2 regions of the Streptomyces sp. NPDC058240 genome follow, and region 1 is predicted to be linked to the other one. Evidence: riboswitches for the same ligand, from Rfam matches in the RefSeq annotation. Region 1 holds a riboswitch; the other holds the start of a gene.

Region 1 (3,401 bases):
AAGGCGTAGATCGACTGGTCCGCGTCACCCACGACACACAGCTCGGCCGGGGCGTCGCCCTCGCCCGCCGGGCCGACCAGCTCGCGTACGAGGGTGTACTGGGCGTGGTTGGTGTCCTGGTACTCGTCGACCAGGACGTGCCGGAAGCGGCGGCGGTAGTGCTCGGCGACGTCCGGGAACGCCTGGAGCAGGTGGACCGTCGTCATGATGATGTCGTCGAAGTCCAGCGCGTTGGCCTCGCGCAGCCGGGACTGGTACATCGCGTAGGCCTGGGCGAGCGTCTTCTCGAAGCCGTCCGCGGCCTGGCCGGCGAAGGTCTCCTCGTCGATCAGCTCGTTCTTCAGGTTGGAGACCTTGGCCGTGAACGACTTCGGCGGGAAGCGCTTCGGGTCGAGGTCGAGATCGCGGCAGACCAGGGCCATCAGCCGCTTGGAGTCGGCGGCGTCGTAGATCGAGAACGACGAGGTGAAACCGAGCCGCTTGGACTCGCGGCGCAGGATGCGTACGCACGCGCTGTGGAAGGTCATGACCCACATGGCGTTGGCGCGCGGCCCGACGAGCTGCTCGACGCGCTCCTTCATCTCGCCCGCGGCCTTGTTGGTGAAGGTGATCGCCAGGATCTGGCCGGGGTGCACCCCGCGCTCGGCGAGGAGGTGGGCGATCCGGTGGGTCAGCACCCGGGTCTTGCCCGAGCCGGCCCCGGCGACGATGAGCAGCGGGGATCCCGCGTGGACGACGGCGGCGCGCTGCTCGGTGTTCAGCCCGTCGAGGAGCGCCGCGGAGTCGATGACGGGGCGGTGCGCGCCGTCGCGGTAGTAGGCGTCCCTGGGCGGCGGGGGCCCGTCGAACACGCCCGCGAAGAGGTCCTCCGGCACCGCTTCGGGTGCGGAGTCCTCGGGGGGCGGCGGGGGCTCTTCCTCCGAGTGCTGGAGGCCGGCCAGGAAGCTGTCGTCAAAGAGGCTGCTCATCGCTTGTCGAGTCTAGGCCGCTCCACCGACACCCGGAGGCCGCATGACCAACCGCACACAGCGCACCGGACACGCAGAGGGATCGAGCACCCACTCCACGTAAGGAATTCCGGGCCTCCACCACCCGCCGCGGCAAGGTCACGAAAATGTATCGGGCATATCGAACATCAACCTTCACAGCAGCACCATGGGTTGGCTAGCGTGCTCGACCGGGCGGCCCGTACCCCCTTGAGGCGAACCACGCCGAGCGGGCGCCCCCGCCGAATCCGGGCTGCCCCCGCGGGAGTTCGGAACCGGGGACCCACACGCAGTACCGGGGTGAATCGGTCCTTATCCCCCACTCGGACCGTAGGGCAGCCTTCCGTTCCGCCCGAACCCGACAGCTAACCCGGTAGGCGGTCCACGGAAGGAGATGCCGGCCTTGGCGTCGCATCGCAAACCGCGCACCCGGGTGCGCACCACCGCACCGGCCGTCGGGCTCACCACGGCGGCCCTGGCGTCCGTGACCCTGCTCTCCACGCAGAGCGCCATGGCCGCCCCGGATCCGAAGCCCGGCGTCGAGGACGTCCAGAAGAAGGTCGACGACCTCTACCGGCAGGCGGGCACCGCGACCCAGCAGTACAACCAGGCGAAGGAAGCCTCCGCCACCCAGCGCGCCAAGGTCGACGCCCTGCTGAACGACGTGGCGAAGCGCGCCGACAGGCTCAACGACGCGCGCAGGACGCTCGGCACCTACGCGGCCGCGCAGTACCGCAGCGGCTCCATCACGCCGAGCGCCACGTTCTTCCTGGCCGACGACCCGCAGTCGTACTTCGACCAGAGCCAGTTGATGGACCGGATGACCAGCCGGCAGCAGAAGGCGATCACGGACTTCCGTACACAGCAGGCCAAGGCGTCGAAGAAGCGCGCCGAAGCGGTGCGGAGCCTGGAGACGCTGACGACGACGCAGACCACACTGCGCACCAGCAAGCAGAACGTCCAGAAGAAGCTGGGCGAGGCGCGCACGCTGCTGTCGAAGCTGACCGCCGAGGAGAAGGCGCGGCTCGCGGCGATCGAGCGCAAGAAGGAGGCGGAGGCCAGGCGCAAGGCGCAGGAGCTGGCGAAGCAGCAGGCCGCCGCGAAGGCCGAGGCCGAGCGCAAGGCCGAGGAGGCCGCGAAGGAGTCGGGGGGCGGTACGGGCACGGGCACCGGGACCGGCTCGGACAGCAGCGCCACCACCAAGGCGGAGAAGGTCCTCGCCTTCGCCAGGGCCCAGCTGGGCAAGCCGTACGTCTGGGGCGCGACGGGCCCGGCGTCGTACGACTGCTCCGGACTCACCCAGGCGGCGTGGAAGTCCGCGGGCGTGGACATCCCGCGGACGACGTGGGACCAGGTCAAGATCGGCACCCGGGTCGCCACGGCGGATCTGCGGCCGGGGGACCTCGTCTTCTTCTACGACGACATCAGCCACGTCGGCATCTACAAGGGCGACGGGATGATGATCCACGCGCCGAAGCCCGGGGCGAACGTGCGCGAGGAGTCGATCTACTACATGCCGATCTACGGCAGCGTGCGACCGGCGTAGCGACTCGCACCGTCACCCCGGCCGCCGGACGGCCGGGGACCGGGGCCGCACGGCGGGATCAGGTCCAGAGCGTGGCGATGAAGATGTTGAGCATCGTCAGCCCGCCCACCGCCGCGAAGGCGCCCTTGTCGGCCTTCTCGTCGTCCCGCTTGATGTAGACGAGCGCGAGGACGACGACCAGGACCAGCAGCTTGACGCCGATCTTGATGTTGTTCACGTGGTTGCCGTCGGCCTCGTTCAGCCCGACCAGCGCGACACCGGTGACCAGCATGGTCAGCGCACCGTGCAGCATCGCCGGGACGAACCGGGCCGTGCCCGCGCCCATCGCCTTCATCTGGGTCAGGAAACCGCCCAGCAGGGAGGCGATACCGATGATGTGCAGGGCGACGAAGACATGAATGAGTACGTCCATGAGGCCGCAGCCTAGCCCTGGCCATATCACCACTCGACAGGCAGGTACACCTTCCCGACCACTTCGCTCGCGCCTGTACCAATTGCCTGACTCTGGTGCAATTTCTCTGATCACTCGACGACATTGCCACGCCAAATTCAGACAATAAGCGTCATTACGACTCCTGCCCGTGCCCCGGGTTTAGCGTCCCTGAGCAGGTGACCGGCTTCACCGCCACTCCGTACGCGGACGGCGCACCGGTCGCCCCGCCGAGAGATCGGGCGGGCCCGCCGGTAGCCCCCGGCGGGCAGTCGTCAGGAAGGACGCACGCCCTCGTGGCAGCGCATCGAAAACCCAGGCAGCGCCCGTACACCGGCCCTGCTGCCCGCACCGCGGCGACCCTCGCCTTCGCCGGGGCCGCCACCGCCGCGGTACTGCCCGGACCGGCGCACGCCGATCCGCAGCGCACCCCCGCCCA
Region 2 (3,401 bases), on a different contig from region 1:
GGGTCCTCGATGGAGACCAGCGGGTACGCGGAGACGAGCTCCTCGTAGTACTCGGTCATCTCGGCGGCCGAGCGGGACTTGCCCTCGAACTCGTACTTGCCGTCCTTGTAGAACTCGGACGCGGCGACGTCGAGCGCGAGCGCGATGTCCTTGCCGGGGGCGTAGCCGGCTTCCTTGATGGCCTCGACGATGAGGTCGAGGGCGGCGCGGTTGGACTCCAGGTTCGGCGCGAAGCCGCCCTCGTCGCCGAGACCGGTCGAAAGACCCTTGGTCTTCAGTACCTTCTTCAGCGTGTGATAGACCTCGGCACCCCAGCGCAGCGCCTCGGAGAAGGACTCCGCGCCGATCGGCGCGATCATGAACTCCTGGATGTCCACGTTGGAGTCGGCGTGCGAACCGCCGTTGAGGATGTTCATCATCGGAACGGGCAGCAGGTGCGCGTTCGGGCCGCCGAGGTAGCGGAACAGCGGCAGGTCCGAGGCCTCGGAGGCGGCGTGGGCGACGGCCAGCGAGACGCCGAGGATGGCGTTGGCGCCGAGCGAGCCCTTGTTCTCGGTGGCGTCCAGGTCGAACATCGCCTGGTCGATCAGCCGCTGCTCGGTGGCGTCGTAGCCGACGAGCTCCGGGCCGATCTGCTCGATCACGGCGAGGACGGCCTTCTCGACGCCCTTGCCCTGGTAGCGGTTGGGGTCACCGTCGCGAAGCTCGATGGCCTCGAACGCACCGGTGGAGGCGCCGGACGGAACGGCAGCACGGCCCGTGCTGCCGTCGTCGAGGCCGACCTCTACCTCGACCGTGGGGTTTCCGCGGGAGTCGAGGATTTCCCGGGCTACGACGACGTCGATGGACGGCACGAGGCATCTCCTTCTGGGATATGACGCTGGTTGTGCAGGGTCGCTTTGGCCTTGCGACAAGAGCCTAACCGGCCCGGCCCGCTGAGCCCGACGACCGCCCGACCCCTGGGACGAAAAAGGACCCGAGGGCGCACATTGGCGGGCAAACAGGCAGAAATTTACTGGCCAGTAACTACAACACTTGAACGGTCCGGCGCTCCCCCGAGCACAGACGGCCGAACCCCGGCCCGGCGCGTACGGGGGAATGCGCGCCGGGCCGGGGTGCTCGGGGAGGAGAGAGCCTCGACTACTTCGTCAGGTGCAGCTGCTGACCCGGGTAGATCAGGTCGGCGTTCTTGACGATGTCCTTGTTCAGCTCGAACAGCTGCTGCCAGCCGCCCTCGACCTTGTGGTCGGCCGCGATCTTGCTGAGGGAGTCGCCGGAGACGACCTTGTACTCGCCGTCGCCCTTCTTGACCTTCTCGCCGGTCGGGGTGGTGACGGTCTTCTTCGACTCGGCCTGCGGGGCGGCGGAGCGCTCCGAGCGGGAGGCGGCGGGGGCCTCGGTGCGCTCGCTCTGCCTCGGCTGGGCCGACTGCGACTGCTGCTTCGGGGCGGCCGGGGCGCTCTGCTGCTCGGAGGCGCCGGAGCTCGCGGTGGAGTTCGAGGAGGAGCCGGTGCTGACGCCCGGGTCGACACCGTCGTTGGTCAGGTTGCCGGCGCCGGCGCAGGACCAGGCACCCGGGCCCTGCATGTCGAGGAGCTTCTCGGCGGTGGCGATCTGCTGGGCCTTGGTGGCCAGGTCGGCACGGGCGGCGTACTGCGTACCGCCGGCGGCGGCCCAGCTGGACTGCGAGAACTGCAGACCGCCGTAGTAGCCGTTGCCGGTGTTGATGGACCAGTTGCCGCCGGACTCGCACTGGGCGACGGCGTCCCAGGTGGCGACGGAGGCGGCGGAGGCGCTGGTCGCACCCATCAGGGGCACGGCGACGGCGGCACCGGCGACACCGGCGAGCGTGGCGATACGGACGGCCTTGGACGGGCGGCGGTGCTTGCCCTTGCTGGAAAGCAGCATGGAACTTCTCCTCACCGACGCCTACGAGGTGAGCTGTCGGGTTCGGGCCAAGTGAGTTGCCCGGTCGCACGTCCTAGCACGCGACTTCACCCCAAGCCGGTCCTGATGCGTCTTTCGACGATCGGGCCCGGCGCTTACCTGGGTCCCCCGCTCCTGCCTACGGCGCTTTACGCGTCTGTTCCCTTCGACCGACGGCAGGATTCGGCGTGACGGTCGACGGGGCCCGCGGTGCGAGCGGTTCCGACCGTAAACATACGCAACCCTCACATTCAAAGATGGACACATCGGACAATCAACCCGTACTTGCATCTGAAGAACCGTCGTTTCCGCAGGTGGGACGTGATGCGGAAGGGCCTCCCAGGCGCGACACGCCAGTTGACGCAAAGAGACCCATGTCTCACTTACGCATAAGCGGACATAGGTCCCTGAACTACCCCGATTTTTGAGGTGCTTTTAGTCGATTATCAGACTGCTCTCACTGGGCCTTCACATCGAGATCGAGGCTCTGGCCAGGGAGGATGAGGTCCGGGTCGGAGCCGACGGCACCCTTATTGGCCTCATAGAGCGCGGGCCAGCCTCCGGGAACCTTCTGTGCATCAGCAATCGACCAGAGGTTGTCGCCGGGCCGGACGGTGTACGCGCCGTCAGCCGCCGGCTCGGCCGTGTCGCGCGCGCCGTTGCCGCCACGGGAGGCGTGGCGGCCCGACTCACGGCCGCCGCCGTCCGTGTCGCGACTCCCCGCGGTGGCCGGCGCGCCGCGGTGCTTGCCACCCGCATCACTGGACGAGTCGGGTGAATCGGACGTGTCACGGGGCGCACCGGAGGACGCTCCGGGAGACGGAGTGGTCGAAGCCGAGGGCTTCGGGGACGGCGAGGCCTTCCTTGACGGCTTGTCGGCCCCGTCCGAGCCGTCCGCACCGTCCACGGCGTCCGAGCCGTCCGAGGCGCTCCCGGACGGCGTGGCGTCGTCGGACGGGTCCGCCGACGCGTCGTCAGCCGGCTTCGCGCTCCCGGTCGGGTCGTCGGCGGGAACGGAGCCCGGGTCGACCCCCGGCGGCGTCCCGTCCACCGCGAGGCCGGAGATGACCGCACAGCTGGGCCAGGCCCGCGGGCCCCGGTCATCCAGGACCTTCTCGGCCACCTCTATCTGCTGCGCCCGGCTGGCGAGGTCCGCGCGCTCCGCGTACGCCTCACCGCCGTACGCCTTCCAGGTCTCCGGCGAGAACTGCAGGCCGCCGTAGTAGCCGTTCCCGAAGTCCGCACTCCACGCGCCGCCGCTCTCGCACTCGGCCACCCGGTCCCAGGTCGTGGCGTCGGCCGCGTGCGCACCGGACGCGCCGAGCAGCGGGATGGCGATCGCCGATCCGGTCACGCCCGCGGCGACGACGATGGCGGGTGCCTGACGGGGGCGACGGTGTCTGCCGTTCGCGGAGCCCATGGGGTTGCCTTCCGTGTGACTGACATGTGACTGGTGAGTCGAACGGTGAACCTAG

The links. Region 1 has a riboswitch for cyclic di-AMP ahead of ACFVX4_RS09515 (NlpC/P60 family protein). Riboswitches for the same ligand answer to the same signal wherever they lie in the genome.
Region 2: linked by a shared signal. The riboswitch ahead of ACFVX4_RS13445 (transglycosylase family protein) and the one ahead of ACFVX4_RS09515 (NlpC/P60 family protein) in region 1 are both predicted to bind cyclic di-AMP.

The regions. Positions count from the first base shown of each region.
Region 1 covers NZ_JBHVWT010000003.1:363,450-366,850, reverse strand. Annotated here, with positions in the region: gene pcrA (DNA helicase PcrA) at 1-968, opposite strand, end outside; cyclic di-AMP (ydaO/yuaA leader) riboswitch at 1,217-1,382, shown strand; gene ACFVX4_RS09515 (NlpC/P60 family protein) at 1,381-2,532, shown strand; gene ACFVX4_RS09510 (hypothetical protein) at 2,591-2,944, opposite strand; gene ACFVX4_RS09505 (NlpC/P60 family protein) at 3,259-3,401, shown strand, end outside.
Region 2 covers NZ_JBHVWT010000005.1:307,627-311,027, reverse strand. Annotated here, with positions in the region: gene eno (phosphopyruvate hydratase) at 1-854, opposite strand, end outside; gene ACFVX4_RS13445 (transglycosylase family protein) at 1,141-1,908, opposite strand; cyclic di-AMP (ydaO/yuaA leader) riboswitch at 1,912-2,083, opposite strand; gene ACFVX4_RS13440 (transglycosylase family protein) at 2,384-3,346, opposite strand.